Regions from separate parts of the Paenibacillus sp. J22TS3 genome, predicted to be linked through region 2. Evidence: predicted binding sites of a transcription regulator. Region 2 holds the regulator's gene; each other region holds the start of a gene.

Region 1 (10,491 bases), on a different contig from region 2:
AGGATAGGAGAGATTCCCTTCTGGGCCAGAGGTTTCCCGATGATGATAAAACCATTTTTGTTAAACCGGATATTCCCGCGTACCTTGGTTCTCAAATTATCTGAGGCGCTGCGCGGTGTGAATCCAACACTGGAGTGAACTTCGTTCTTGGTGGTTGACTGCTCGCTTTCGGGTGGAATAATTAACTCCGCCGTTTCTTTGATCATGCCATCCTCCGTTAGATCGTACCCTGCAGTGTAGGCCAGGTGCAGATCCTTCAGATATTCCCTGTCCCAGCATCCGGTCAGGCAGGCCGATAGCAGCAGTACAATAAGAATCTTAGAGATCCGTCTGGTCATGCGGGATCACCTGTCTTTTTGCTCATAAAGAGTGAGAATATATATATAATCAGCGGCAGGCCGGCAAGAAACAGATAGGCAGTGTACTCTGAAATTTTATCCAGCTTGTGAACAGCAGCTGGGGTCATGGGGGCAAGGGCAATCGAAAAAGTTAAAACTTTAACCAAAGGGGAGAACGGCGTATGTTCCTTTTTGCCGAACAGAACGCTCATCCCAACTGCGGCTCCATAGCAATAACTGACGATCGAGCACACGAGTGTAATGGCCCAAATGGGTAGAAACAGGATGTCTGCACGGTCCACGATGTAGAAGTTAAGGGATTTCATCAAATAGATCACTGGTTCGGGAATGTACTTCAACTGTTCGGAATTAAATACCGTCAGACAGGTTGCCACGACAAATACGTAGAACAGGGTCACAAACAAGTTGGCCAAGCTGATGGAAAGGAGTTTCTGTTTGTCCGTTCCTTGTGAGAACGGATAGATGATCAGCATTAATTCAAATCCATACATGGAAATGGTTGTTTCTCTAGCCCCCTTAATGATATTCACAATTCCTTTTTCCATCAGAGGGAACATATACTCCATATGGGCCTGGGTAAGCCCATAACTGATCAGCAGAATTAAAGGAATGAACAAGAAGGTGGCCAAAGTGTAAAACCTGGCCAGGACAGTCAGCTTCTCTCTGGCAAGATACAGGGTCATGGCGGAGAACAAAGCCAGTGAGACCCATCGGGGCGTAGATTGCAGCAGCCACCGATGCAGCACCTCGACGGCACTGAGCATGATGTTGGCCCCAAGAAGAACGAAGTATCCGATATAGGCTATGATGAAGATCCGTCCTATAAATTTCCCGAAAAGCTTAAGGCAGATGTTATACAGACTGAGCCCAGGGAACTTCTTCATGATGGCCCACATCAGGATAATAATCATTTGGGTGATCATCCCGGCTATAAGTACGGATAGACCGCCGCCACCTTTGGCGGAATTATTCAGTTTATAAGGAAGGGATAGAACCCCTACTCCGATTTGCGCCTGGATAATGAACAGGAAAAGCTGGTCTCTTGATATCATCTTTTCTTTATGAGTCAACAGCTGTTCCTCCTTAGTTCAGGGTATCATCGATGAAGGTTAGTTTCCTTTGCCGGGAGAATCCGAATTCTTCCATAAATTCCAGATCGGAAACCGCACAAAGGTATCCTTTAATTTTTTGAATTTCAAGGGGGCCAGAGGAGAGAAGTAAGGCTTCCCGAAAGATTCAAGCTTGCATAGATGGATGAACATGATGGTTAGGCCAAACGAAATTCCAATGAACCCGAACATTGACGCCATGACCATAAGTGGAAACCGGAGAATCCGCATCGAAGAACTCATCTCGTTGGAAGGGATGAGGAAGGAGGAGATGGCGGTAAGGGCGACCACAATAATCATGGTATAGGAGACGAGTCCGGCTTTAACAATCGCATCCCCAATTACGAGACCGCCGACAATGCCGATAGTCTGTCCAACCCGGCTGGGTAGACGGAGCCCGGCCTCACGGAGCAGCTCGAATATCAACTCAAGCAGCATAGCCTCAACCAAAGGCGGAAAGGGCACTCGTGTCAGCGATCCCTGAACCGTGAAGAATAACTGAAGAGGCAGCACGTTCGAGTGAAAAGAGACGGTTGCGATATAAATGGCAGGAAGCTGGAAGGCGGTGATAAAGCTGATCAGACGGATAATCCGGACGAAGGAGGCGATTATCCAGCGGTTATTGTAATCATCAGGTGTCTGGTAAAAAGCAAAAAAACTTGCAGGCACAATCAATGCCGTCGGATCGCCCTCCAGCAGAATAGCGATTTTCCCGGTGAGCAGGTAGGAACTGGCATGGTCAGGCCGTTCGGTGTTCAGATGCTGCGGGAAAATTGAATAGGGGTTATCCTCCATATTTTCCTGAAGGAAACCGGTGGAGATCACAGAATCAATGGAGATGCTCTCAAGTCTCGATTCTACTTTCTGTACGGTTTCCGGTTGGGCAAGGCTGTGCAGATAGATTAGGGCTACTCTTCTGGGAGCGGTGCTGCCCAGAGTATAGTATTTAACTATGAGATCTGATGCATTGATCGCCTTGCGGATCAAATACAAATTTACTGTCAGACTTTCGATAAACCCGTTGTGGGGTCCCCGAATGATTCCTTCGTTCTCAGGCTCAGTAATGCTCCGATCATATTTGGCAGGCGCAGCAAGGATATAAAATTCCGGTTTGCCCTCCTGAAAATATACACAGCTTCCCTGAATGAGCCCGTCGACTCCTTTGGATAGATCTGTTTGCTGCTCATATTCAAGCGTGGTAAACAGCTCGTCCAGTTCCTTATCCTCCTGATGTTTGAACGGTATAATGATATTCCGTTCAATAAGCATAGGATCAACAAGGGACTCCAGATAGAGAAGAGTGCCGGATGTATTTGGGCCCCTCAGCGTTCTTTGCTTGAGATCGTTGGTGTTAAACAACGCTTCTTCTATATATTTAACATTGCTGGATAAGGATGAGGTTGAAGTTTGCGCAGTGGCAGGCATATAGGTCACCCGGCTTTCCAAAGTCATTTATCCGTACTGTTCCCGGAAGGTTTGTAAAATATTCCGTTATATTCGGGAACCCAGAGTGAGAGCAGTCACAAGATGAACAAGGGGTTTGTGATAGCTTGGAATTAAAAAGTCCAAGTTAGGAGGAGCTGTAGCTTGAGGGAACTAATTGGGAAGAGGAACTATGCCGATTCCCCTTTTATTGTAATTTGGGAGGTTACAAGAGCTTGTGCCCTGAAATGTTTACACTGCCGGGCAGAAGCCCAGTATGCGGCCGATCCCAGACAGTTAACGACAGAGGAAGGAAGGGCGCTTATCGATCAGATCGCTGAGCTGGATAACCCCTTGCTGGTGTTCACCGGTGGAGATCCATTGATGCGTCCTGATCTGTATGACTTGATTAAGTATGCTGTAGAGGAGAAGCATTTGTCTGTGTCCATGACACCGAGTGCAACGCCGAGAGTAACAAGGCAGGCGATCGAGCGGGTCAAGGAAGCCGGCCTATCCCGGTGGGCCTTCAGCCTGGACGGTTCATCTGCAGCGATTCATGATCATTTCCGCGGGACGAAGGGTTCCTTTGAGATGACGATGAAAGGGATTAAATGGCTTAGGGAGCTTGAGCTTCCGATTCAGATTAATACGACGGTATCCAGGTATAATCTGCACGATCTTGAAGCGATCTCAGGTATCGTCCGGGAAATGGGGGCGGTGCTGTGGAGCCTGTTCTTCCTTGTTCCAACCGGCCGCGGGATGGTCAAGGACATGATTTCGGCGGAGCAGCATGAAGAAGTGATGAAATGGCTCGCGGTGCTGTCAGCGTCCATGCCCTACGGGATCAAAGCAACGGAAGCTCCCCATTACCGGCGGGTATATGTCCAGGAGATGAACCGGCAGCGGAGGGAACTTGGGGAAGGCCGGGCAGCTGCCAAGGGCCAGATGGCCGGAAGAAGGATGAGTGACGGAGCGGAGCAAGAGGTTGGAGCAGGGATCGGGGCAGAGATTGGAGCGGGAGCCTTACCGGATGATGGCACACCTGATGCCGGTGCCGCCATACCGGTCGCAAAGCGTAGGGATGTGCTCGGGAGGGCGCCTCAAGGTGTGAACGACGGGGATGGATTTGTGTTCATTAGTCATACCGGGGAGGTGTACCCGAGTGGATTCCTGCCGGTGATCTGCGGGAATGTGAGGGAGATGACCCTGGGCGAAATTTATCGTCATTCCCCGGTTATGAAAGAGCTGCGTGACAAGAACCGGCTGAAGGGCAAGTGCGGCTCCTGTGAGTTCAAAGCGCTGTGCGGCGGGTCCCGGGCCAGAGCTTACGCAGTGACGGGAGATTATCTGGAGAGTGATCCCTATTGTGCATATATCCCTGGAGAATTCCATATAACGACTTAATTGCAAGATGATGTGCGGATTAGATACCCAAGATGATATGCGATTAGGGTTGTGATCATTATCACAATTTGCCCGGTTCCACCTATGCTAAGTTAAAAGCAAATGCTTGAATAAGGGGATAGCTATGGAGGCAAAAAGGATTGTTATCATCGGCGGGGGGATCAGCGGGCTCAGTGCAGCCTATTATTTGAAAGAGCGGTTTAAGGACAAGGGAGTCCCGCTCAAGCTTACGGTTGCCGAGCAAAGTGACAGGCTCGGCGGAAGAATCCGGACGCTCCGCCAGGACGGATATGTGATTGAGACCGGGCCGGACTCTTTCCTCGGGCGGAAAGTGGCTGCGCTCCATTTGGCCAAGTCCCTCGGGCTCGAAGAGGAGCTGACCGGAACGAACCCTTTGGCCCGGACAAATTATATCCTGCATCGAGGCAAGCTGCACACCATGCCCGCCGGCCTGGCTCTTGGCATTCCAACGCGGGTGGGACCCTTCATCAAGACGGACATGATCTCGCTGGCGGGTAAGGCAAGAGCCGCCATGGATCTTCTGCTGCCGCGAAGAAAGACCGTGGGCGATGAGGCACTTGGCGCTTTTATTGAGCGGCGGATTGGCAGGGAGGTGCTGGAGCGGCTGGTTGAACCGCTGCTGGCCGGTATTTATGCCGGAGATACGGGGAATCTCAGCCTTCAGGCGACCTTTCCACAGTTCCACGATATTGAACGGAAGTACCGCAGCCTGATTCTGGGCATGATCGCGGGCCGGACCGCTCCAACCAAGACAGGCCCGGAGGAGCTTCCCGAAATTGCGAAACGAAGCATGTTTCTGACGTTCAAGAACGGGCTCTCGACTCTGGTCGAGAAGCTGGAGGAAGAGCTGTCTGGAGCAACAATCCTTAAGAACTGCGGAGTCCGTTCTGTACTGCGTTATGAGAACGGATACCGGGTGACGCTGGAGAACGGGGAGGTCTGTGAGACAGACGGGATTGTTATGGCCCTGCCCGCATATGCCTGCGGCAGGCTCTTGGAGCCGTTCTCGGCTGCGGACGTGTTCGATTCCATTCCGTATGTGTCTGTTGCAAATGTTGCGCTAGGCTACCGGGCGGAGGAGCTTCAGCACGATCTGAAGGGATCGGGCTTTGTGATTCCCCGGACTGAGGGGAGAATGATGACCGCATGCACCTGGACTTCATCCAAATGGCTTCACACCGCACCGAAGGGAAAAGTTCTGCTGCGTGCCTATATCGGCAGGGCGGGAGCCGAAGCTTCGGCCACCATGGATGACCGGGAGACCGTGGCCCGGGTCAGGGAAGAGCTGAAAGAGATCATGGGCATCACCGCCAAGCCGGAACTTGCTGTGGTATCCCGGTTACCGGAGTCCATGCCCCAGTATAGGGTTGGCCATAAGGAGCGGATAGGACATTTACGCGAAGCATTGGAGAGCCGGTATCCTGGTGTGCTGATCTGCGGCTCCGGATACGACGGTGTAGGTATTCCAGATTGTATCCAGCACGGTAAGGCGGCTGCAGACCATATGGCGGACAGGCTGCTTGTCTAAGCGCTTAACTCATTGAAAAACAGCGGCATTGTAGGACACAAATATCCTAGAATGCCGCTGTATATTTCAACTATAACGTTCCCCGTTAGTTACTACGCCTCATCTCTGCAGTTCCCGAAGGGGTTAATGTACAATAAGGACTGGGCAGCTTGATAGCTGGGAAACCTTGTGACTGACACTTCCAAGCATCATTTCTTTGATGCCCCTTAACCCACGGCTTCCAATAATAATAAGCTGCTGCTCGGTATCTCTTGCATAATTTAATATTTCATGTGCAGGATCTCCCTTAAGATGAACGGTTTCCGCGTTAATCCCCGCAGATTCTAATTTAGATTTGGCTTGCTGCAACAGCTCCAAACTCGCTTTCTCCATTTCATTTAATACTTCTTCCAAGAAATTCTCTGGTATATATGTCATGCCATTCGATACATATTCCGGACTGACATTAACCAAGGTAACTCGGATTTGTTTGTTTCGGGCTATTTCAACGGCTGCATCAAGGAGTTTGTTCGTGATCTCAGCTTTATCAATGGCCACAATAATTGTGTCAAACATATTTATTCTCCTCTCCGTGGCAGCTCATAACTATTTCGGCTGCCTACAAAACGGTTTCTTGCTGCTCCTTTACCGACTACCAAGAGTAAGACCGAAGCGCCAAGCAGAATGAAAAGTGGCAGGTTCCAACTATTTGTGACATCATGTAAATATCCTATTAGGGCAGGACCGACCGCAGCAAGAAGATATCCGATCGATTGTGCCATGCCAGACAGTTCTGCTGCTTGGTGCGCATTTTCAGTACGTAATCCGAAGAACATCATGGACAAACTAAAGGCGAAGCCTCCACCAATTCCAAGGATTATGATCCACAACAGAATCAAATCGGAGCTTCCATAAAGAAGGCCGAGCGTTCCCGTCACAAGTAAAATGGTTGTGATGACTACTAACAAACGTTGGTTAGACATGCGCCCAGCAATAACAGGCACAATAAAGGTAAATGGAAGCAGAGCTAACTGCATGATCGAGAGGTACCACCCTGATTGGTTTGAGTCAATTCCTTGCTGCTTTAAAATTTCAGGCAACCATGCGATCAACACATAGAAAACCATAGATTGTATACCCATAAACAAGGTTACTTGCCAGGCAAGAGGGGAACGCCAAACATTCACATCGTTGCCGGCCATCTGTTGACTCGTCGTGGCTGTTTGCTTCTTTTGATTTCTTAATTGGGGCAACCAACAGAGGATCGAAACAAAGCTTAGGATCCCCCATATTCCCAGTGCTCCCTGCCATTTTAGCCCTGCGTTCACGGCTAGCGGCACACTCATCCCCGATGCGATGGCTCCACATAAACTCATTGATATGGAGTAAACACCTGTCATGGAGCCAATTTTATTTGGGAAATCCCTCTTGATTATACTTGGCAATAATACATTACATACGGCAATTGCGAATCCAAGAATGGCTGTCCCAATATACAGATTAGCTGCGCCAGATAAAGAACGTATTACTATACCAATAGTCAGGAAGATTAGGGCAATCAAAATGATACGTTCAACCCCATACCTTCGTCCCAATTTTGGTACTAGAGGCGATAATAGAGCAAAAGCAAGCAAGGGTACCGTTGTGATCAGGCCTGCTAATGTATTTGAAATATGAACGTTATCCCTTATAAGACTCACTAAAGGACCGACTGAGGTTAAGGGAGTACGTAAATTGGCTGCAATAAAAATAATGCCGAGTATGATCAACCCTATAGAGGAGGGTACGGCTTTAGTTTGTTGTTTGTTCGGCATTCTTCATTTTCTCCTTCCTGAGTTGTTACGTAATATTTGTTACATACTGATTGAAAAAACTATGTTATAATATCCGCGCGAACAACAAAAGTATATTATAGTATACTGATTTTAACAAGAAGTATTTTATAATTCATCAAAACTTATCTGAAAACAAAAATACAACTCTGAATTCCCGTTATGGAATTCGAAGTTGTATTTAGGGTGTGGAACTTTCGACTTTTTAGAAACCATACTTTAAGGATATATGCAGCACTGCTTCGCTATTCGTATGATTGGTATAAGAGTGAGGACAATCTGCACGAAAACTGATCGTATCATATTGATTTAATGTGTAGAGCTCTCCATTGACTTGGATTTCAATGGAACCCGTCATGACTGTCGCAATTTCAGTTGTATTCTCGTGATGCCCTTCAGGGTGATACGAGCTATGTGGCTGTAAGTAAGCCCGACACATTTCAATGTCATTGCTTGCGTTTTTAAAGATGGGTTCAATGGTCCAATTTTTTTGATCGTTAGAAAACCGCAGTCCTTCGCCTGCCCGATACATACTAACAGGGTCCTCTGTTTTGAACAAAGCTAATAGCGGTAAAGATATGCCTTTTGAAATTTTCCATATAATAGCCAAAGTTGGATTCGTATCGCCACGTTCGATGTTTCCTAGAGTAAGCTTGCTTACGCCGGTTAATTCCGCTAAGTCGTCTAAGCTCATATTTTTTTCTTTTCTGTACTTTTTCAAGGCACCGCCGATTTGTAATACAATTTGTTTTGATTCATCGACTTCATCCATCTGATATTCACCTCAACAAATAACTTTATAGCTAGTATATTGTTTATTCAGACTCTTTTCCATACGATCGTTTAACCCGCGCGGGTTATCATCCTACCTTCCGGGTACTGCTTGGAGGTTTTTTGGTGTGAATTTACATTGATTTAATTCTGAAATTGCGGATATAATACAAACAAATGTTCGTATATATAAAAGAGCTGATTCTGTTAAGGAGGAATGGAAGATGGCAGGTAAGCTGGAAGCAAATGGGCTGTGGGAATCCTCAAGAATGATGCTGCCGGAGCATAAGGAGGCGATTATCAGGGCAGGGCGTGAGCTGAACCGGCGTATAAGGCCGATCATAGATGCCCAGGAGCTGGAGCTGATTGAGCGTGCCTTAAGTGAGTCTCTGCGGGGACACACCGCTGTAACCGTAAGGCTCTGGGGCGAATATGAGGACGTGGAGCTGCGGGGAGTTGTGACCTCCATCCATACACACAGCCGGGAAATTAAGCTGCAGCTGGGTCAGGACTGGCAATGGATCAAGATCAGGGACATTGTAGGAGCCGCCACTTCATGATAGCTTCATAAAACAAGCGGCCCCGGGTGCTGTAAGAGAGCACCTGGGGCCGCTTGGTTGTTATTCTTATGAACTAACGTGTCAGCCAGCCGCCATCCACACATAGAATATGCCCGTTCACATAATCGGAGGCGGAGGAGGACAGGAAGATCGCAGCACCCTTAAGATCATCGGGCGTGCCCCATTTTCCTGCCGGAATCCGCTCCGAAATCGATTCATACCGGGCTGCATTCTCGCGGATGGCAGTGGTATTGTCTGTGCTCATGTATCCAGGAGCAATTCCGTTGATTTGCACGCCCCGGCTGGCCCATTCATTGGCCATCGCCTTGGTCAAGCCTGCAATCCCGTGCTTGCTTGCGGTATAACCTGGAACGTTAATGCCGCCCTGGAAGGAGAGCATGGAACAGATATTAATAATCTTCCCGCTTCCGCGACTGATCATATGCCCGCCTGCAAGCTGGGAGAGGAAGTGAGCCGTGCTCAAATTCAGATTAATGACATCGAACCAGTCTTGTCTGCTGTGCTCGGCTGCGGGGGTTCTGCGGATAATTCCGGCATTGTTAACAAGAATATCAATATGCCCGTTTAGGCCGAGAGCTTCTTGAAATACTGCTTCCAGCTGGCTGTGATCACTAAGATCGGCCTGAATATCGGCTGCTTGCACTCCGTAAGCGCGGGCTTGTTCAACGGTTTCACGGCTTGAAGTTCTGGAGACAGATATGATATCCGCTCCTGCTTCAGCAAGCCCAAGTGCAATGCCCTGCCCAAGCCCGCTGGAACCGCCTGTCACAAGGGCCGTACGGCCTTTAAGATCAAATATGTTCATAAGGGTAACCTCCGTATTATGGCTGTAATTACCGAAGGCGCAATGGCTTAGCCTGCTATCCTTCGAGGTTTACCCCGGCGCTGCGGTACTGCTGGATTACTTCGGGAGAAAGTCCGTTATCCGTAATCAGAGCCGTCATCTCGGTCAGAGCGGCGAAGCTGCGCAGCGCGCTCTGGCCGAATTTGTGGCTGTCCACCACGGCATAGGAGCGGGCCGCCGTCTCGATCAGTGCTCTTTTGTAATCAATCAGATCCCCTGTGTACACCGAAAGTCCCTGCTCCAGATGAACACCGGTAGAAGAAATGAAAGCCTTGTTAATATTGAGATTGCGGATATAGGTGACGGCCTCCGGCCCAACCAGCATATTACGTACCCGGTAACCGCCGGGCACGACGAGACGAATGTGTTCCTTGGGTGTCAGCTCATTGATAATATGAACGTCATTGGAAATAACGGTCAGCGGAAGCTCGGGGAGCTTGCGGGCAAGCTCCAGCAGCGTGCTCCCCCCGTCGAGAGCGATGATATCCTTGGGCTCAATGTGCCGGATCGCCCTTTCGGCAATCTGGCTCTTCTCGGCCAAATGCTTGACTTGGGATTCCGGGGTAGAGAGGATGCCGAACTGGTCACTCTGGGCCAGGATCGCTCCTCCATGCACTCGTCGGATCAGCCCCTGCTGTTCG
Region 2 (10,491 bases):
GGTGATCCAGCAAAGCCGACTCCACACGAAACGTCTCATCTTCACAGATAAGCCCGCCCGCATGCTCCTTAATGATCAAATCATAATTAATATGAGACTCGCTTATCCCAAGCGACATTCTCACATATTGTTCAAGCCCCTTCGGTCCGTACAGAACAAGCGGGGAATCCCCGCCTTGATAAGACCGGCTGGAGAGAAGACCTGGAAGACCGAATAAATGGTCTCCATGCAAATGTGTAATGAATATCTTCTCCAGCTTGCTCAGCTTCAGGGGCGAACGCAGCACTTGATGCTGTGTGCCTTCCCCGCAATCAAAGAGCCATAAGGTACGTCTTTCCTCCAGCATACGCAAAGCTACAGAGGTGACATTCCGCTGCAGCGAAGGCACACCCGCATTCGTCCCCAAAAAATAGAGCTCCATGTCATTAACCTTCTTCCGCTTCCTAGATTTTTAGCCGATGTAACAAAAATCCTCCGTTCCCGGAGGATTTTGTGTTGAAGCCTATTTTATACCATCAGCTTATGCCTTCTCAACATTGAAATACTGGGCTTCCGGATGACTGAACACCAGCGCGGACACCGAAGCTTCCGGTTCCATCATGAAGCCTTCCGTCAGCTCCACCCCAATATCCTGCGGTTTAAGAAGATCGAACAGCGGCTCCTGGAGTTCAAGATCCGGGCAAGCCGGGTATCCGAACGAGACCCGGATGCCTTGATATCTAGCTCCATGGCGCTGCTTCATCGTCATATCCGCCGGATCAGGGAAGCCCCAGCTGTCTCGCATAATATGGTGAACCCGCTCGGCGAGTCCTTCCGCCACCTCGAGAGCGGTGGACTGTACAACGTGGGAACGGAGATAGTCGCCTTTCAGCTTCCAATCCTCAGATAGCTGGCGGACACCGTGTCCTGCCGTAACTACCATAAATCCAACGTAGTCCATAATCCCGCTGTCCACAGTTTTCAAATAATCCGATAGACATAGGTAAGGCTCAACCCGCTGGCGCGGGAAACTAAATGTCTTCAGCACTTTGCTGTGATCCTCAGGGTCATAAATCAGAATATCATTGCCACTGGACTGGGCAGGGAAGAACCGGTAAATTGCATGCGCTTGAATGATCCCCTTGGTAACCGCCTCATGCAGTACCTGATCCACCGTGCTCTTCAGTTCCACGGCCTTAGGGTCCTGCTGGGCAAGAAGCTGCTCCACTGAACCTCGTAGGCCCAAGTGATGACCAAGCAGCATCTGCATATTTACATACGGGATAATATGGTTGATCGGGTAGTCCCGCAGCACGTGACGATCCAAGTCGGGCGGAAGATAGACCGGAGCATCCGGCGAAATGTTCGAGCGGACTGCACGGGTCAGCTCCGGCAGGACGGTCTTCACCACTTCCTGCTCGCCAGCTTCCTTCTCCGCCTCGAATTCGAGCCGCATCTTTTCCCTTTGACCAGGGTCCATCAGCTTGTTGGCCAGATCAAGACCATCCATCGCGTCTTTGGCATAAACGACAAGACCGTTATATTCCGGACGAATCCGTGTTTTGGTGAACTTGCGCGTCAAAGCAGCGCCTCCAACCATAATCGGCACGTCGATCCCGGCATTCCGCAAATCTTGAGCGGTAGATACCATCTGCTGCGCGGATTTGACCAATAGTCCGGACAATCCGATCGCATCGGCTTTCTGTTCGCGAAATGCTTCAATGATACGTTCCGGTGGTACTTTTATACCCAAATTCACAATTTGATAACCGTTATTAGAAAGAATGATCTCCACGAGATTTTTGCCGATATCATGGACATCCCCTTTAACCGTCGCAAGCATAATCCGGCCTTTAACCGAGCTCTCGTTCTTCTCCATGAACTGCTCAAGGTAAGCCACAGAAGCCTTCATAACCTCCGCACTCTGAAGCACCTCGGCCACAATCAGCTCATTGTTGTTGAACAGACGGCCGACTTCTTCCATTCCTGCCATCAGCGGCCCGTTAATAATCTCAAGCGCAGTGTATTTGCCCAGTGCCTCCTCAAGATCAGGAATCAGGCCTTCCTTAGTTCCCTCAACCACATAGGAAGCAAGGCGTTCCTCGAGGGAGAGGTTGCTGATCTTCTCTTTCTTCTCTACCTTCTTGTTACGGAAAGCAGCTACGAATAGAGCCAGAGTCTCATCATTCGTATTATAAATAAGATCTTCAGCAAGCTTCCGTTCCTCTTCTGGTATGGAAGCGTACCGTTCAACCTTCTCTGTGTTAACAATGGCATAGTCCAGCCCTGCCTTCGTGCACTCATACAGAAAAACCGAGTTCAGCACTTCACGGCCAGCCTCCGGAAGCCCGAACGACACGTTGCTGATTCCAAGTACGGTATGACAAGCAGGCAGCGCCTGTTTGATAAGACGTATTCCTTCAATTGTTTCCTTGGCCGAGCCAATATACTGCTCATCCCCAGTTCCAACAGGAAACACCAGCGGATCAAAAATAATATCTTTAGCCTGCAGGCCATACTTATTAACTAACAGGTCGTGAGAACGCTTGGCTACCTCAAGCTTGTCCTCGCGGGTGATAGCCTGGCCGCGCTCGTCAATCGTTCCCACCACCACAGCAGCTCCGTACTTGTGAATGATTGGGGTCACAAGCTCGAACTTTTCTTCACCATCTTCAAGATTAATGGAGTTAATTATCGATTTGCCCTGGCAGTATTTCAGTGACAGATCGATCACCGCAGGATCCGTTGTGTCAATCATGAGCGGGACTTTAACCTTCTTGACAACAAGCTCCAAAAATTTCTTCATGTCTTCCGTCTCATCACGGTCAGGGTCCTGCACACAGACATCAATCACCTGGGCTCCGCCCTTGACCTGGGCACGGGCGATTTCAGAAGCTTCTTCATATTTCCCTTCCACGATGAGCCGCTTGAACTTTCTTGAACCAAGAACATTTGTCCGCTCCCCAATCATGTAAGGACGGTTGTCCTGCTCAATATATACGGGCTCAATCCCGGAAATGGCTGGCGGATGCGGATCGCGATCGATGTCGCGAGGCTTGTACAGCTTCATTTTTTCAGACATCGCATAGATATGCTCCGGCGTAGTTCCGCAGCATCCGCCGGCAATGTTCAGCCATCCCTTCTCGGCAAAGGCTGCCATCTTCGTTGCGAGCGAATCCGGCGACTCATGATAGTTGCCGTTCTCATCCGGCAGACCCGCGTTCGGATAACAGCTGATGGCCGTGCTGGCCATCTCGGATAGAGTCCGGATGTGGTCACGCATGAATTCAGGACCTGTTGCACAGTTAAGCCCGACTGAAACAGGCTTCAGATGCTCCAAAGACACGTAGAAGGCCTCAATGTTCTGCCCGGCCAGCGTTGTGCCCATCGGTTCAATCGTACCGGAGATCATAATCGGCAGTGTAATGCCCGTCGCTTCAAAAGCACGGCGGATCGCAATGCTCCCAGCCTTAACGTTAAGTGTATCCTGAGACGTCTCAAGAAGCATTGCGTCCACGCCCGCTTCAATAAGGGCGATCGCCTGCTCTTCATAGCTTTCGATCAACTCATCAAAAGTTACCCCACCTGTTACGGATAAGGTCTTCGTTGTCGGACCCATCGCACCAACTGCGTATCTAGGATGGCCCGGGGTTGAATATTTATTTACCGCATCCACGGCCAGCTTAGCCGCGGCAAGATTGATCTCTCTTGCTTTATCTTGGATATCATACTCAGCAAGCACCACCGAGGCACCGCCGAATGTATTGGTTTCAATCAGATCAGCTCCGGCTTCCAAATACTTCTCGTGGATTCTGGAGATGACATCAGGCCGGGTAAGAACAAGCATTTCATTGCAGCCATCAAGTTCTTCCCCGCCGAAATCTTCGGGTTTCAGCTGTTCTTGCTGGATCATGGTCCCCATGGCTCCGTCAAGAATTAGTATTTTTTCCTTCATTCTGGATTGCAGAGTCGGCTTGCTCAAGTTCATTCCCCCCTGTAAAACGCTAGATTTAAGTGTAGCAGAATAACCCGCTTAAGAAAAGGGATTGCCGGAAATCCCCGTATTCCAGCCGAAGTGTTTCAACTCCTTTTCACAGGCAAAATAAGGGTCGACACACCTAGGTTTATCCTTTATAATTTTATCTAAATACCAAATGAAAGCGGGGTAATCCCATGGCGGAAATAAGAATTAGAAATACGAACGAATTGATTACCGGTGAAGAGAACGTTCGCAATTTCCTCAGTCAGTACGAAGTGATATATGAGCACTGGGATATCAGCAAACTGCCTGCCCATCTCCAAGAAAATTTTTCATTGACCGATGAACAAAAAGCTGAGGTTCTGTCCACCTTTGAAGCTGAAATCCAAGATTTGGTGAAACGCCGCGGTTACCGGACCTGGGATGTCATTACCCTGTCGGAGGCAACACCGAATATCGAAGAGCTGCTTGCTAAGTTTGAACAAATTCATACCCACACAGAAGATGAAATCCGCGCCATTGTTGGCGGAGCTGGAACCTTTGTCATCAAAGGCTCTGAAGAGATCGGCTATTTCGATGTGAATCTGCTTCCCGGTGATTTGATTTCCGTGCCAGAGAATACGGTTCACTTCTTCACCTTAACTGATGAGCGCAAGGTTGTAGCGATCCGCCTGTTCGTTGAGGAGAACGGCTGGATTGCTCATCCGTATGAAGATCCTTCCTTCCAGAAAGCTTAACCGAAATTATGCTAAAAAAGCTGTCTGCCCATCCCCGGATGAGCAAACAGCTTTTTTTGATATTTGATAGATATATTAGGGCTTTACTGTAAAATCCGCAGATGGCATAGAGTGCTGACTATTTGCAGTCACATGAGAGATAACATGATAAGTACCGGATTCCGTGAAAGACTTCACCATGACATACTTGCCTTCTCCTGCTGAGGTAACAGTAATCTTACTGTGCTTCTCCGCCCCATCTTTCCACAGTTCAAAGGTGACTTCTTTGGCATCATTAATGTCTTTGCCGCCCTGGGTTACCTTGGCTTCAAATGAAATCTTCTCGTTCACTTTTCCCTCTGTAGGTGTAACGGTCAGTTTAACATCCAGTGGGGACAGCATATCATCATGACCTGAATGACCGGAGTCTTGATTGCATGCCGTTAATATCATTAACAATCCAATGAATGCCAAAGCCAGCTTCAACGGACGTTGTCTCAATGCTCACGACCTCCAAGACCGTCAATGATCTTATGCAGTTCAGATAAGTGTTTGATCTCATACGCAGGGACAATCTCGTCTGAGCGAGTTCTTCCGTCGCGGTTCACCCACACGGAATGGATTCCAGCACTTAGCGCCCCTTTGATATCAGTGGTAAGCTTGTCCCCCACCATTAAGGCTTCGGAAGGTTCTACACCAAGCAGGCTGAGCGCATGTTCGAATATGCTGGGATCCGGCTTGCCCTTGCCAAAGGACCCGGAAATAATAATTTCATCGAAGTATGGTGCCAGTTTCGGTACCCCGTCCAGCTTCTCCTGCTGGAGAGCCGGACAACCGTTGGTCAGCAGCAGCAGCTTGACCTCACCCTTCAGTTCATCAAGAATTTGAAAGGTCTCCTCGTAGACATGTGGGCGATTGCGGCGCTCTGCCCCGAACTGTTCGGCAAGCTCGCCAGCGAGCTCCTCATTATCTACGCCAACGGCGAGCAGCCCCCGTCTCCAGGATTCTTTGCGGTAGATAGGAGCCAGCTTCTCCATCGCGCGAAATTCCGGCTGCTCCCCAGCCGTGAAGTTTCCCCATAACCCCTCAAAGGGGTTGATCCCAATCATTTTGGTAAAAGGAAAAGTCTCATAAGATTCATACAACGCTCTTGCTTCCTTACGGACAGCTTCTTCAAGACGTTCTGGCTTAACACCTGCAACTTCGGCAGCTTTCTGGCAAGTAGACTCAAAAGCTTCCTTAATACTGCGGTCGTCCCACAAGAGTGTATCATCCAGATCAAAGCAAACAGCCTTTATCGACATTTCGCCCGATTCCCCTTTTCTAATGATTCTCTACTGTAACATTGTTGGTCTTGCCGAATTCCTTCAAGCGCTCGCCCATAGCCGCTGTATCAAAACGGTTGCGTGAACGCGAGAAGTTCCACTTCTGTCCGTTCCCTTTTGGCACAATGCTAACCATTCCTTGCGAGAGGACAATTTTCTGAATGCTCTCTGCAGACAGCATGCGGTCTCTGTTAAACTTGGACGTATACAGCGCCTTTTGCCCGACTCGCAGATAGGGTTTACGGATGAAAACAACAACCCCGAGCATGATGTACAGCCCGATAGTAATCCAATAGAGGAATGAATTAATTTCTGTATTTTTCCCAATAAAGCCTAGGGAACCATACATCCCCCCGAACAGAATTAAGACGACCGGAAGAATAATATTACGTCCTTTAAAAGTATCCCCTTCTCCTTTGACCCCAAGCTTGCCGGGCTGTACTCCCTGTTTCTTTTGCTGCATCAAAATTTTCTGCCTGTTCTTTTCTACCTGCTTCTCAAACGAACGTGCCATGTGGCTGCTTTCCCCCTCTGGTATGAGCATGATCATCTATATGTTTTTAATTATATTCCAACATAATAAACGGAATCTTATCCGCAATGTGAATTTCTGATGTCAGCTATGTATATCCGGCAGAGCCGGACTGGTTAGTTATCTACAATCTCTATGGAGTCCAGCTGCTGACGGAAATTTTTGCGTATATTACCCAGGTAGATCTCCCGAAGTTCTGCTCTTTCGAGAGTCTCTTCCTCAGTTAATCCTGACTCTTTATGTTTACGCGCAAGCTCATTAATGCGCTGTACCAATTGGTCGATGTCCATATCCAATACTCCTCCTTCACTTCAGGCATTAACTCTTACTTTGACATGTGAAAAAGAGCTTGTCAAGGATCGCGGAGTCCTCGAAAAGCTCTTTATAACAACAAATATATTAACGGATAGGAAGCACAAGCACATCGCCCGCTTGGATCTCACTCGATGGCAGGTTGTTCTCCTGAATTATAGCATGAATGAAATCGCGTATATCTTCACCTTCACTCTTATTAGAGGAGGCAATACTCCAAAGAGAATCGCCCGGCTGAACAACAACCTGCTCTAGTTCGGCAGGGGTGGGACGATCACTAGAGGAAGCAAAAGCTGTGATCATTCCTGTACAGGTTACAGCAATCATACATACTAATAGAACAATGCGGAAAATAGAGTTTGGGATAAATAGATGCATCTTCATTTTATGTTTAACAGGCTGCGCCGGTACTGATTCATAAATACTTTGGTATGTAGAATATCTTAACATAATCAATCACTCCAAACGTTTGTTCTTGTTTACTAAATTCAATATAACACGAACATTTGTTTCGTTCAATAGTTTTTTAGAACAATTGTTCGCACATTTGGGTGATGACATTTTTATCCTATTTAAATGGATCATCTCTATATATTGGCATCATTAGACCCATTTCGTAACGCTCCTTTCCATTTATCCTGAATATTCCACAATAAATTTAGAACTAACGTTTGTACGAACGGAGGTTCTATGTTATAATTTTTCCAAACGTTACTAAATGGGGTTGATAACATATGTCGAAGGTTTCCAGCCGTCAACAGGCGATACTTGAATTTATAAGAAACGAAGTCCGCATGAAAGGTTATCCGCCTTCCGTCCGGGAGATTGGAGAAGCTGTAGGTCTTGCTTCCAGCTCCACAGTCCACGGTCACTTGGACAGGCTTGAGAAGAAAGGGTTCATCCGTCGTGACCCTACCAAACCTCGAGCTATTGAATTGCTTGGCCAGGAAGATTCGGAGAATTACAATCTGTTCGCTCACACGGTTGCCCGTGTTCCTGTGGTAGGTAAGGTAACCGCGGGTGTTCCTATTACAGCCACTGAGAATATTGAAGATTATTTCCCTCTGCCTAGCCACTATGTTGGGGACAAGGAAGTCTTCATGTTATCGGTTGTTGGTGACAGTATGATTGAAGCTGGTATTCATAACGGAGATTTTGTTATCGTCCGGCAGCAGCAGACTGCGGATAACGGAGATATTGTGGTGGCTATGACTGAGGATGATGAAGCTACGGTCAAGACATTTTATAAAGAGCGTGATCACATTCGCCTCCAGCCGGAGAACCCGACATATGAGCCGCTCCGTTTGAAGCATGTAACTATTCTCGGTAAGGTCGTTGGTCTATTCAGAGACATTCATTAATATTGGCCGGTAAATTTAAGAAGAGGATGCCTAGTTGGCATCCTCTTCTTCTCGCTGCATATGCTGTTATTCTCTGCGGTGCGCCTCTGTAGACGACGCACTATTTAATCTCCTCGATCCCCATGATATGGTCAAATGGGATAGGGCCAAGCTCCCTACTGTCACTGCTATTGTTCCGGTTATCACCAAGAACAAAGATCGAATTATCAGGAACCACCCATTTCTGATCTGGTGCTGGATTCATTTTCTCCTTAATATAAGGCTCATCCAGTGCAGTTCCGTTCCGGTATACTTGCTGATTTTTAATTTCAATTACATCTCCAGACTTACCTATAACTCTCTTAATATAAAAAATATGTTCGTCTGTCTCACCTGAAATGAGCTGAATCAACGGGTGCTCCCGGACACTATCCATAAAGCTGCGCTCCCGGTTGATACGGCTATCGATGACCACGATGTCTCCATAAGCCGGCATATGGGAGAATGTTCTAGCCAGCTTGGAGGCATAAACTCTCTGTTTGTCCTGCAATGTGGGCTCCATGGAATGCCCCTCGACTTTATAAGGTTGAAATACAAAAATACCAATGAATAAAGTCAAAACAAATGCAATCGCAATCGCAGGTATGTAGCTCACTATAAATTTTATAACTTTCATGCCTCGCTTAGCCTCCTATGATTTGTTAAAAGAAGTATATCATCAAATAATTTACCAGTTCAAATGTTTCTCTGTTTCATGAGCAGCACATTAATTAAACAAAAGAAAGACCGCAAATTGCGGTCCTCAAAACAGCTGCTGGTTTCATTTAGCCTCTAATTCGCTTTCTGTCACCCATTTATGGTTTTTGACTTCGTCTCCGCCCGTAGTGGGCGTATAATCGATCATATAGACAACGGTCTTCTCACCCGAATCAATGGTGCCGGAGGCTCCCTTCATACCCGGCATATGATCCGCCAATATCGTCACCTTCTCCCCTGGTTTAAAAGCCTTATCTCCAGCGTCCGCGATTTCTTGCTGTACCACCCATCTGTGGTTCTTCACTTTCTCTCCGCCGTTGGTCGGTGTATAAGTCACCTCGTAGACTGTTGTATCATAGGCACCCACAATAGTGGCTACAGCCCCCTTCATCCCTTTCATATGATCCGCGGTGACTACAGCTTGGCTGCCTGGTTTAAAAGCAGTATGCTTAGCTTCTTGCATTCCTGGCGGCAGCTCACCTGAGCTTGAATGGCTCATTTCAGAATGATCCATCTTTGTTGCCTGCTGCTGTTCTTCTGCTTGTGTGCTGATGCTTGTCTTCTCTTGATCTACCGAATGGTCACATCCGCTTAGCGCCAGCATGAATGCTGCTCCAAGCAGTACCGAAGTCTTTTTCATTTCCTCAACACCTCTGTAGTTTATTTCTTCACTCATTCACAATATACCCATATGGGGTATATTTATAACTACAGGGATTTCGAACGTTTTTCTGAGTACGTGAAAAATTATTCCAAATATTTGCTTAATATAGCCATATTAAGAAGCGGGGAGGTTAAATAAAAGCGGAATTAAAAAAAGCTTTGCCGGCGTATACAGCCGACAAAACCTTTTCTCATCTAAAATTAATTAGCCTCATCACATGAGTAATTTCATTAAATGGAATAGAAACAACTTCGCCTTCCCCGTGAAACTTGATCCCATCCTTTGACCTTAACTCACATGGCAGGCCTATTCTGACTTTACCATCCCTCGTCTTTAAACTAACCATTTGTTTCATGCTGCAAGCAATTTTTAATTCATCCAGGTACATAAACTCCCTCCAATTACATTTATCTATGTATGTAAATAAGTCTCTATTTATATTTCGGTATATTTGCCAAATATTTCATGGTAAATATTTAATATTATCGCTATAAAGTAAAGATTTAAATTAATTCAAAGACACCAACCGGCTTTGTGAGTCCTCCGGCATGTTATACCTGAACTTGTAGAGGTCTTTATCCACTAAAGGCCTTGGCAATATTAAATATCCAAATAAAAAAGGCCCCGGTAAATACCCGAGGCCCTTCAACTTAAGATTTATGATTTATGCAGATACGTTCTGTCCTGATTGAGGTACTTTCTTGGAGAGAATCCCCATAAACCCACCAACTACAAATAATACAGCGGAAAGGATGTAGAACATAAAAATACTGATAAAACCTGCAATCCCGCTAATTAGCATTAACCAACCAGCAACTTTGGGTTTAGTCTTTGTCATAGCAGCTCCCACAATCCCCAAAATACTAAATAACAGAGCAGAAATGCCTA
Region 3 (10,491 bases), on a different contig from region 2:
TTACGATTTTGCTGTAGTCCAACATTTCGCAGGACTGTTTACCCAAGGACAACTGAAGATCTGTCGCGATAATAACAGGCACCTGGTATTTCTCAGCGAGGTTGAAAGCTTGAACGGTGTCGTAGAAGCACTCTTCAATAGAACTTGGGGACAGCACGATCTTAGGAATTTCACCGTGTGTTCCGTAGATCAGAGCATGAATGTCACTTTGCTCCTGCTTCGTTGGAAGACCTGTACTTGGTCCCCCGCGCTGGGTGTCGACGATAACGACTGGTGTCTCTGTCATACCAGCCAAGCCGATAGCTTCCATCATAAGGGAAAGACCAGGGCCTGCTGAAGCTGTCATCGTTCTTACGCCCGCATAGTTCGAGCCGATCGCCATAGTAATGGCTGCGATTTCGTCTTCAGTCTGAACAACTGTACCGCCAAATTTCGGCAGTTTCTTGATCAGATATTCCATAATCTCGGAAGCTGGAGTAATCGGATATGCACTCATAATGCGGCATCCGGCAGCAAGTGCTCCCAGTGCGATCGCATCGTTACCAATCATGAACAGCTTCTGCTTGCCGTCAGCAGGCTCGAGCTTGAACTCTTCCAGCGGTCCGCCTGCAAGTTCCAGAACGTATTCTGCTCCGCGGCGCACAGCCTCGATATTCTTCTCAACAATAGCCGGACCTTTGCGTCCGAACTCTTCTTCAACCGCTTTATTAAATACTTCGAGAGGCAGTCCAAGCAGTGCCCAGGATGCGCCCGAAGCCACCATATTCTTCATCAAAGATGTTCCAAGCTCTTCGGCAATCGCCGTAATTGGAACTGCAAACAGTTTAGCCGTTGTTCCTTCCGGAACAGTCGGATTGAATTTAGCGTCAGCCACGACAACTCCGCCATCGCGAAGCTCATGGGCATTAAAGTCAATGCTCTCTTGGTCAAATGCGACCAGTATATCCAAATCGTCTGAAATTGCACGAATCGGGCTTGTGCTGATGCGAATTTTATTGTTTGTGTGTCCGCCTTTAATCCGTGAGGAGAAATGACGGTAACCGTACAGATAGTATCCCAGTCTGTTCAGAGCTGTAGAGAAAATCCGGTCGGTACTTTCAACGCCTTCACCTTGCTGTCCACCGATCTTCCATGATAATTGACTAATCAAGATCGCCCACCCCTTCAATCGTATCACTAGGAGATATAAATTTGCTTGATTCAAAGAATTAGAGGCATTGGTATATCTAAAGACCTATGCCAGTTATGAAAATTCTGTTTCATAACCATGTCAATTTTATGTCTACCGCGTTTAAAAAGCAAGCGTTTTCTCGACATTTTCATATAGTTGTTTTCGATCGAAACGATCTCTACAAAAGATTGATTAAAGCGTTTTCTTTCTTTTGGGAAGATGGGTCCGCAGGAAGGATTCGGCATTCCCAAAAAGCCAACTTTTAACCAATGTTTCAGGGTAATACCTTAACAATTCCCCGATCAAACCCGGGTAACATCCGGGATTCTCAAGTCCCGTTATATAAGAGTCTATCCCATCGAAATCCGAACCAAACATAAGCTGCCCGCTTCCACCTAAGGAACAGATGTGCTCGATATGACGAATCAGATCATGAATATGGACTGGGCCGCCCGCTTTGACAAAATACGGGACGAAAGTTATGCCTATTCTCCCATCCATCTCAATAATCGCTTGAATCTGATCATCCCTCAGATTTCTCGGGTGGGCATAAATTTGATAGGCATTCGAGTGGGATGCAATAAACGGCTTCTGTGCCTTGTTTGCCATATCCACCAGCTCCCAGAAGCCTTGGACGGACAGATGCGAAATATCCAGCGTTATCCCAAGTCTGTGACACTCAGCAATCAATTCCAGGCCTTTGTTCGTAAAGCCGGCCCCCCGCCGCTCCATCACGCCGTCAGCGGCCCAGTTCGCAAAGTTCCAGGTTAACCCGAGGAACCTGACACCCTGCTCAAATGCAATGCGCAGATACTGCATATTTCCTTCCAAGCCGTCTGCGCCTTCTATGGACAACAGCCCCAAGGGCTGATTAACTTGACGAAGCTGGTCCAAATCCTCCCGCCAGCATAGCGGTCTTACCCCAGCCCCGGCAACCTTTTTGTTGAAAATATCAAGCTGATCAAGCACGTGATGGAATCTCGCGGGTCCCAGCCTCTCTGAAATATAAATTGCAAAGGTCTGGATCTGTACACCGCCTTTAATCAGTTTGTCCAAATCCACATCAAGCCGGGAGTCTTGGCTGAAGGAAATCCCGGAGTCGAACTGCATTTTGTAAAGTGCATCACAATGAAAATCGATAACTTCGTAAGACAATAGAATCACAAGCCTTTCATTCAAAATTTAGGCGCTTTCCCCTATACTCTAAGGCCAGAGTGTGCCAAAACGCAAAAAAGCCCGTCTACGAATGTAAACAGGCCGAATTTTTGTACGGATTATCTCGGCTCTACGATCAGCTTAATCGCCGTCCGATCTTCTCCATCAATGACAATATCCGTAAAGGCGGGAATACAAATCAAATCCACTCCGCTAGGAGCTACGAATCCCCGGGCAATTGCAACGGCTTTGATGGCTTGATTCAAGGCACCCGCTCCGATAGCCTGAAGTTCAGCAGCGCCACGTTCTCTGAGCACTCCTGCTAGCGCGCCGGCAACGGAGTTGGGATTGGATTTTGCTGAAACTTTTAATACCTCCATGGTAAGTACCTCCTGGGAATGATGGTTTGCTTCCACTAATTAATCCTATTCGGGTAAAGTGAAAAAATTCCTTCTTTATCCATCCTGTTATTTCCAGTAAAGTACTTACCCGCAAGGCGGCTTCTCTAATCCATCACCCATTCATCTTCACGGAGACGGATTTTCTTGATGCTGACGGCCCGCCCGCTGGCATCGTCAATGTCAACAAGGACCGCATGGAAGTGCCATTTTCCCGAATCCACCTGGAATCTGACTGGAAGCTGGGTCTTGAACTTGCGCAGTACAGCCTCCTTCTCCATGCCCAAAATGCCTTCACGCGAACCTACCATGCCCACATCAGTGATATAGGCTGTTCCCAAGGGGAGAACCACATCATCATTGCTCTGCACATGAGTGTGCGTCCCAACGACCATGGACGCTCTTCCTTCGAGATGCCAACCCATCGCAATCTTCTCGGAGGTTGCCTCTGCATGGAAATCCACAAGAATGTTCTTATGCTTCTGTCTCAACCGGTCGACGATTTCATCGGCCGCACGGAACGGACAATCTATCGCTGGAAGAAAAGTTCTGCCCTGGAGGTTCACAATGGCAAGTTCTTTGCCCCCTGCCTTAATGACCGTGCTTCCTAGCCCTGGAGTACCCGGAGGGAAATTCGCCGGCCGGACCATTCTTGGCTCATCATCGATAAAATCAAAGATTTCTTTATTGTCCCAAGTGTGGTTCCCCATGGTCAGGCCATGAATCCCCATATCAAAAAAATCCTTGGCAATGGCTTCCGTAATTCCGCGTCCAGCTGCCGCATTCTCCCCGTTGGCGATAATGATGTGGGGATTATATTTCGTCTTCAGCGAAGGCAGTGTCTCCTTAAGTGCCTTGCGGCCTGTATTCCCTACGATATCCCCTATAAACAGCACTTTCATGTACTTCATTCCCTTCTATGTAGGGAGACCTGAATTTCCCCCTCAAGTCCCCCTCAATGAAAAAGCGGCCCCATACAGGGCCACTTCTCAGCATATCCTTTACTTTGCGTATTCAACCGCCCGGGTCTCACGAATGACCGTTACTTTAATATGTCCCGGATAATCCAGTTCACTTTCGATCATCTTCGTAATATCTCTGGCCAAGCGGAAGCTTTCAGCATCATCAATTTTCTCTGGTTGAACCATTACACGGACTTCTCGTCCGGCTTGAATTGCATACGATTTCTCAACGCCTTCGAACGATTCGGAGATTTCCTCCAATTTCTCAAGACGACGGATATACGTTTCAAGGGTTTCACGGCGGGCTCCAGGTCTTGCTGCAGAGAGGGCGTCAGCCGCACCTACCAGCATAGCAATAACTGAAGTAGCTTCCACATCACCATGGTGCGAAGCAATACTGTTAATCACCACCGGATGTTCCTTGTACTTCTTCGCCAGCTCTACGCCAATTTCAACATGAGAGCCTTCCACTTCATGATCAAGCGCTTTACCAATATCATGCAAAAGTCCGGCACGTTTTGCGAGAACGATATCCTCGCCGAGCTCTGCTGCCATAAGTCCAGTCAGATAAGCTACCTCCATAGAGTGCTTCAGCACGTTCTGTCCATAGCTTGTCCGGAACTTCAGTCTTCCAAGAATTTTGATCAGATCCGGATGCAGAGCATGTACTCCTACCTCAAATGTGGCCTGCTCGCCGTATTCACGAATCCGCTCATCCACTTCCCTGCGTGATTTCTCAACCATTTCTTCGATTCTCGCAGGGTGAATCCGTCCGTCCGCAACCAATTTCTCAAGTGCAGTCCGTGCAATCTCACGGCGGATCGGATCAAAGCCCGACAGAATAACCGCTTCCGGAGTATCATCGATAATAAGGTCGATCCCCGTAAGTGTCTCTAGAGCCCGGATATTCCGTCCCTCACGTCCAATGATACGTCCCTTCATTTCTTCGTTAGGCAGGGTGACAACAGATACTGTAGTTTCAGCTACATGGTCTGCAGCACAACGCTGAATCGCGAGTGTAATGATCTCCCGGGACTTCTTATCCGCTTCCTCTTTTGCCTGCTGTTCGATATCTTTGATCAGTTGAGCTGATTCATGGCGCACTTCCTGTTCCACGTTAGTCAGAATAATGCTGCGTGCATCTTCCATTGTGAGATTGGAAATACGTTCAAGCTCGGAGACCTGGTTTTTGTAGATCAAATCGATTTGCTGTTGAGTCTCCTCAATTCGTTTCTCTTTGTTAGCCACTTGCTCTTCTTTGCGTTCCAGTGATTCTAATTTTTTATCCAGCGACTCTTCCTTTTGCAACAGTCGTCGTTCCTGACGTTGGGTTTCATTCCGACGTTCACGAATGTCTTTATCAGCTTCGGCTCTGAGCTTGTGGATTTCATCCTTAGCTTCAAGAACCGTTTCTTTCTTCAGCGCTTCTGCATCTTTTCTTGCGTTATCCAAGATCTGACTGGCAGCATGTTCAGCACTGGAAATTTTAGCTTCTGCAAGAGATTTGCGAATAAAATATCCGATCACGAACCCAAAGAATAGTGCGGCTACAACGAGAATAATCGAAATCCAAGGTTCCATTTCTGTTCACCTCCTCGTTGATTAGTCCAAGGCATTCCCTGGGATGTGTGCAGTTGTCAATAATGTTCCATTCATCATCATACAAATAAAACGATGTACACATGCCAATTTCAGAAAGCTGCTCATGTTGAATTCTGTGGAAAACCCACAGAACCTGTCAGGCAGTATACCATCCTAATTGGTAACTAGAATCCTCATATAGAAGTCACATTCTTTGGAAGGAAAAAGGGACTCTATGCTTACAGATTCATGTTCATTTTATTATTTGGTGAAAGAAATTGTCAAGCATATGACAGGCTTTTGACTATCTGTAGAGTCAATCGAGCCTGTCCAAATCGGCCTCTTCTTCCTCCGAATCCGCCTGATCCTGTATCAATGAGCGCAGTACCCTGGAAACAAGTGCTCCCGAGAAGCCCCTTCTCATTAGATAAGCACCCGTCTTCCGCTTCCGATCCATGACTTCCCCACTGGTCTGCCGCCACTTCTTGGCACCCATCGCCAAGGCGCTATCGTATTCCTCCTCTTCAGGAACACCCCCGAGAGCTTCCTCTATGAGAGGCTTGGAAACCCCTTTCTGACGAAGTTCCTGCCTGACCCACATCTTACCCTTGCCCCGGTTCCGAACACGCTGAGCAGCCCATTCCTGTGCGTATAGGGCATCATTAATCAGCCCCTCTTTCTCTAGCCGTGCAACCGTTTCTTGTATAATGCCTTCTTCCCGGCCTTTCTCCTTAAGCCTAACCGAAATCTCCTTGCTTGTCCGGGGCTTGCGGCTTAGGTAGTTCAGGGCCTCCACATAAGCCTGCTGCTTCTCATCGGCGGCTATAATTTCCAGCAGATCATATTTGGTAAAGGAGTTCCCTTTAATCATTCTATACTTAATCATGACATCTTCATGAACCTCAAGATCATGCGGGCCAAACCGGATAAGATAACGGTACTTCTGCTTCTTCAAACTTTCAACAGAGGTAATGCTCAGAGCCTCGTCTTCAGGAAAATCAGCAAGACCGTCCCTCTTCTCCTCCTCAACAGTATCCTCCGGACTATCAGGAAGGTATTCTGAAATATCGTAAATCCCCCGCTCGGTAAGCGAAGGCTCTGATTTCCGGCTGACCGGAGATTGTTGGCCGCACTCTCTTGTCTTGAATCGCTCATCCATAAGTCTGTCTCCCCGAAATTAAATAGAAGACGCCCTGTCTCCGGTAGATACCTTCGATCAGAGCGCCGTTATTTATATGATTTATTCGTCTGCAAACAGTGCAAGTTCTTCCTTGCTATCTTCCTCAAGTTCACTTGCTGAAGCCACAGGCACCACATTCGTCAAATTGCTGGCCTCACGAATTTTATTCTCAATGACATCCGCTACTTCCGGATGTTCTTTCAAGAACTGCTTGGCATTCTCGCGGCCTTGTCCAAGACGTTCACCTGAGAAGGAATACCAAGCACCACTCTTATCAACAATATCTTGTTCGACACCGATATCGATAAGACTTCCTTCCTTGGAAATCCCTTCACCATACATGATATCAATCTCCGCTTGCTTGAATGGAGGGGCCACCTTGTTCTTAACGACCTTGATTCTTGTACGGTTACCTACCATGTCATTGCCCATCTTGATCGTTTCAATACGGCGCACATCAAGACGAACCGTGGAATAGAATTTCAGAGCGCGTCCACCAGGAGTGGTCTCCGGATTTCCGAACATTACGCCCACCTTCTCACGAAGCTGGTTGATAAAGATCGCAATCGTCTTGGATTTGCTGATTGCACCCGAGAGCTTCCGCAGCGCCTGGGACATCAATCTTGCTTGAAGCCCTACGTGGGAATCCCCCATCTCGCCTTCGATCTCCGCCTTAGGAACCAACGCGGCAACGGAGTCAATAACAATAATATCAACCGCGCCACTGCGTACCAGAGCCTCGGCAATTTCCAGCGCCTGCTCGCCTGTATCAGGCTGGGACAGAAGCAATTCATCGATATTAACGCCCAGCTTGCCGGCATAAGATGGATCAAGGGCATGCTCCGCATCAATGAATGCAGCTTGTCCACCGGTCTTCTGCACCTCTGCGATCGCATGAAGGGCAACCGTTGTCTTACCGGAAGATTCCGGTCCGTATACTTCAATAATCCGGCCCCGAGGAAGTCCTCCAGTGCCAAGTGCTATATCCAAAGCCAATGAACCACTGGGAACAATTTCCACCTGCATATGAGTAGATTCCCCAAGTTTCATGATAGATCCTTTACCGAATTGCTTTTCTATTTGACGAAGCGCCATATCTAACGCTGCACGACGATCTGACATTAGCTCACATCCTTCAAAATGATAAATACAGGAAAGCTTTACATATATAATTGTATCGTGTTTAGAAGCGTTTGCCAAGCATTTTTTAGAACATACATTCGTTTTTTTTGAAATGGACACCTCTCTCCCTGATGCCGCACTTCTCAAACAAACAACAAAAAAGAACCGCAGCAATCGCTATTCGTTCGCCACGGTTCTTCCGTATTTAGATTATAACTTAGAATGACTTCGTCTGCAAGAAAAGGGCAGGCCCTGTTTCTTGGGCTTAATCAGCCTGGGCGTTCAATTCTTTCAAACGGCGCCACAGGTGATACAGCACGGATTTGGCTGATCTTAAACGGATCGTATCTCGATTTCCTTTAAGGTTTAGTTCAATGGATCTCGTCGCTCCATTCCGTTCCGAGATGCCGATATACACCAGTCCCACAGGCTTGCGTTCCGAATAAGCAGGACCGGCAACCCCGGTAACCGAAAGACCGAAATCCGTATCGGTAATGATCCGTACCTGCTCGGCAAGCACTTCTGCGGTTTCTTTGCTCACTGCCCCCGGCGCGTTCTCACCTTCGAGCAGCTCAGCCGGCACATTCAGCAGCTTCTTCTTCATTTCATTGGAATAACAGACAATTCCGCCAAAGAATACGGCTGCGCTCCCGGGAATCGAGGTGATCGCTTCCATAAGAAGCCCCCCTGTGCAGCTCTCGGCTGCGCTAACGGTCAGATTCATCTCCGTCATCATTTCAACGATGACCTGCTCGATAGGCACGTCCCGGTTGGCGTACAGGAATTCGGGCAAGCGCTGCTCTATGATCTTTTCCATGTCATCCAATTTGTCCAGCGCTTCACTTTCAAGCGAAGCCTTGGTAGAGAGGCGTATGGTCACTTCGCTCTCCTTGGCGTAAGGAGCAATCGTCAGATCGCCTTGGGCTTCAATCAAATCCAGCAGCTGTGTCTCAAGGGCCGATTCCCCGATACCGGCGAACTTCAGCATTTTAGAATAAATCGGGGTCTCGTCCGTAAGCACATGGCTCAGAATCCACGGCTTGGCCTGCTGTTCGAACATAGGGATCAGCTCTTTGGGAGGGCCCGGCAGGACAATGTAATGTTTCCCGGCCTGTGAGACCGCATTTCCGACAGCAAGGCCTGTCTCATTGGGAAGCGGGGTTCCCCCATCGATAGCGAGCGCCTGACGGCGGTTATTCTCTGTCATTGGACGGTCTCTGTCCTTAAAGAAACGGTCAACATGATCCATAGCCTGACGGTCAATATGCAGCCCGCGTCCAAGACTTGCCGCCAAGGCATCCTTGGTCAGGTCGTCCTGGGTCGGTCCGATCCCGCCGGAGAAAATAATCAGATCCGCACGTTCCTCGGCAATTCGGATTGCCTGCTGGAGACGACCCTGATTATCACCGACAACCGTCTGAAAGTACACATCGATTCCTAATGCGGCAAGCTCCGCCGACAAATACCGGGCATTGGTATTTACAATTTGGCCGAGCAGCAGTTCTGTTCCTACAGCAATAATTTCTGCTTTCATTTGAACGTCACAACTCCTTCATAAGAAGGGCACACAAATATCCGCTTCTGAATTGGTTTAGACTTTGGAGAAAGATAGGATTTTCTTGTTCTTAATAAAATAATCGATTCCCGAATAGATCGTAATCAAGGCTGCAATCCAAATCGCAATCTCATCAAACGGGAAAGATACCCACGCAAACGGAAAGTTATTAAGCATCAGCGCTGAAATCGCAATGATTTGGGTTATCGTTTTTAATTTACCCCACTTGCTGGCGGCAATAACAGAACCTTCAAGAAGCGCCACTTCCCGAAGCCCGGTAACCGCAAATTCCCTGCTGATTATAACTACCGCAATCCAGGCATCACATTTGCCTATTGCCACCAATGAAACCAATACTGCCGCCACAAGCAGCTTGTCTGCCAGAGGGTCCAAAAGCTTCCCCAAATTGGTCACCATATTGTTCTTGCGGGCAAGATAACCGTCGATTCCATCGGTACTTGCAGCGATAATAAACAACAACGCTCCAATGAGATGATTTAGTGGAAGCGTGTAAGAGCCCCATGTTAACGGGTAGGACCACCAATCGAAGTCCACAAGCAGGAAGACCAGCATGATCGGTATCATAAATATACGGGCCAACGTAATCCGGTTGGGCAAATTCATTGGACACCCTCCCCTGGCATATCATCGATTGAATATGTAAAAAAATGAACAAAGTTCCCTTCAACAATTCTTTGCACAGTACAACCGTATCTATCTGTCATTTTGTACCCCCAATGATCTGATGCCGTTCCCGATTTAATCCCTACAAGTATAATATACGGTCTATACCCTGTCAAAATGAAGCAGGGCCTCATAAATATGCAAAAGCAGCATATCAAGAGACCTCATACTTTATTTCAGATTTGTAAATTGAAGGTCCAATGGCAGGTCTGCCTTCCGAAGCATTTGGATAACACTTTGAAGGTCATCACGGCTTTTGCCCGTTACACGAATTTGATCTCCCTGGATCTGGCTCTTCACTTTCAGTTTGGAGTCACGGATCAGCACATTGATTTTCTTCGCATTATCCTGGTCTATTCCGGATTTCAGGGTAATCCGTTGACGAACAGTACCTAGTGAAGCCGGCTCCACCTTGCCATATTCCAGGTTTTTGATTGGCAGGCCACGTTTGATCATTTTGGTCTGCAAAATATCGATAACCGACGCCAGCTTATATTCATCGTCGGATACTACTACAAGGACATCCTTCTCCACGGTTACGGAGCTCTTGCTGTTCTTGAAGTCAAACCGGGTCTCGATTTCCCGCTCTGTCTGCTGCAGCGCATTGGTCAGTTCTGCCATATCCACCTTGGATACGATATCAAAAGAACTCTCATTACTCATTTAATCACAACTCCTTCTTA

What was found. Region 2 encodes LexA, which represses DNA repair genes until DNA is damaged. Its sites were predicted from a motif close to CGAACATATGTTCG; they were not measured.
Region 1: a site for LexA is predicted at 8,596-8,609, ahead of KJS63_RS06440 (YolD-like family protein). Genes of this name have one in related genera too.
Region 3: a site for LexA is predicted at 7,657-7,670, ahead of recA (recombinase RecA). Genes of this name have one in related genera too.

Annotation. Positions count from the first base shown of each region.
Region 1 is NZ_BOSF01000002.1:107,802-118,292, forward strand. Features, by position in the region: gene KJS63_RS06395 (Ger(x)C family spore germination protein) at 1-338, opposite strand, end outside; gene KJS63_RS06400 (GerAB/ArcD/ProY family transporter) at 335-1,429, opposite strand; gene KJS63_RS06405 (spore germination protein) at 1,469-2,920, opposite strand; gene KJS63_RS26140 (radical SAM/SPASM domain-containing protein) at 3,056-4,294, shown strand; gene hemY (protoporphyrinogen oxidase) at 4,419-5,843, shown strand; gene KJS63_RS06425 (universal stress protein) at 5,967-6,398, opposite strand; gene KJS63_RS06430 (CynX/NimT family MFS transporter) at 6,401-7,636, opposite strand; gene KJS63_RS06435 (helix-turn-helix domain-containing protein) at 7,860-8,426, opposite strand; gene KJS63_RS06440 (YolD-like family protein) at 8,650-8,985, shown strand; gene kduD (2-dehydro-3-deoxy-D-gluconate 5-dehydrogenase KduD) at 9,059-9,811, opposite strand; gene KJS63_RS06450 (DeoR/GlpR family DNA-binding transcription regulator) at 9,867-10,491, opposite strand, start outside.
Region 2 is NZ_BOSF01000001.1:220,529-231,019, forward strand. Features, by position in the region: gene rnz (ribonuclease Z) at 1-421, opposite strand, end outside; gene metH (methionine synthase) at 521-3,961, opposite strand; gene KJS63_RS01020 (acireductone dioxygenase) at 4,153-4,695, shown strand; gene KJS63_RS01025 (FixH family protein) at 4,771-5,175, opposite strand; gene KJS63_RS01030 (HAD family hydrolase) at 5,172-5,978, opposite strand; gene KJS63_RS01035 (hypothetical protein) at 5,998-6,513, opposite strand; gene KJS63_RS01040 (DUF896 domain-containing protein) at 6,648-6,821, opposite strand; gene yneA (cell division suppressor protein YneA) at 6,931-7,293, opposite strand; gene lexA (transcriptional repressor LexA) at 7,578-8,204, shown strand; gene lepB (signal peptidase I) at 8,305-8,859, opposite strand; gene KJS63_RS01060 (YdhK family protein) at 9,004-9,579, opposite strand; gene KJS63_RS01065 (hypothetical protein) at 9,794-9,991, opposite strand; gene KJS63_RS01070 (DUF4064 domain-containing protein) at 10,268-10,491, opposite strand, start outside.
Region 3 is NZ_BOSF01000002.1:654,929-665,419, reverse strand. Features, by position in the region: gene KJS63_RS08980 (2-oxoacid:acceptor oxidoreductase subunit alpha) at 1-1,150, opposite strand, end outside; gene KJS63_RS08975 (dipeptidase) at 1,364-2,350, opposite strand; gene KJS63_RS08970 (stage V sporulation protein S) at 2,446-2,706, opposite strand; gene KJS63_RS08965 (TIGR00282 family metallophosphoesterase) at 2,832-3,626, opposite strand; gene rny (ribonuclease Y) at 3,726-5,267, opposite strand; gene KJS63_RS08955 (regulatory protein RecX) at 5,584-6,426, opposite strand; gene recA (recombinase RecA) at 6,508-7,569, opposite strand; gene KJS63_RS08945 (competence/damage-inducible protein A) at 7,835-9,103, opposite strand; gene pgsA (CDP-diacylglycerol--glycerol-3-phosphate 3-phosphatidyltransferase) at 9,161-9,748, opposite strand; gene KJS63_RS08935 (YajQ family cyclic di-GMP-binding protein) at 9,980-10,471, opposite strand.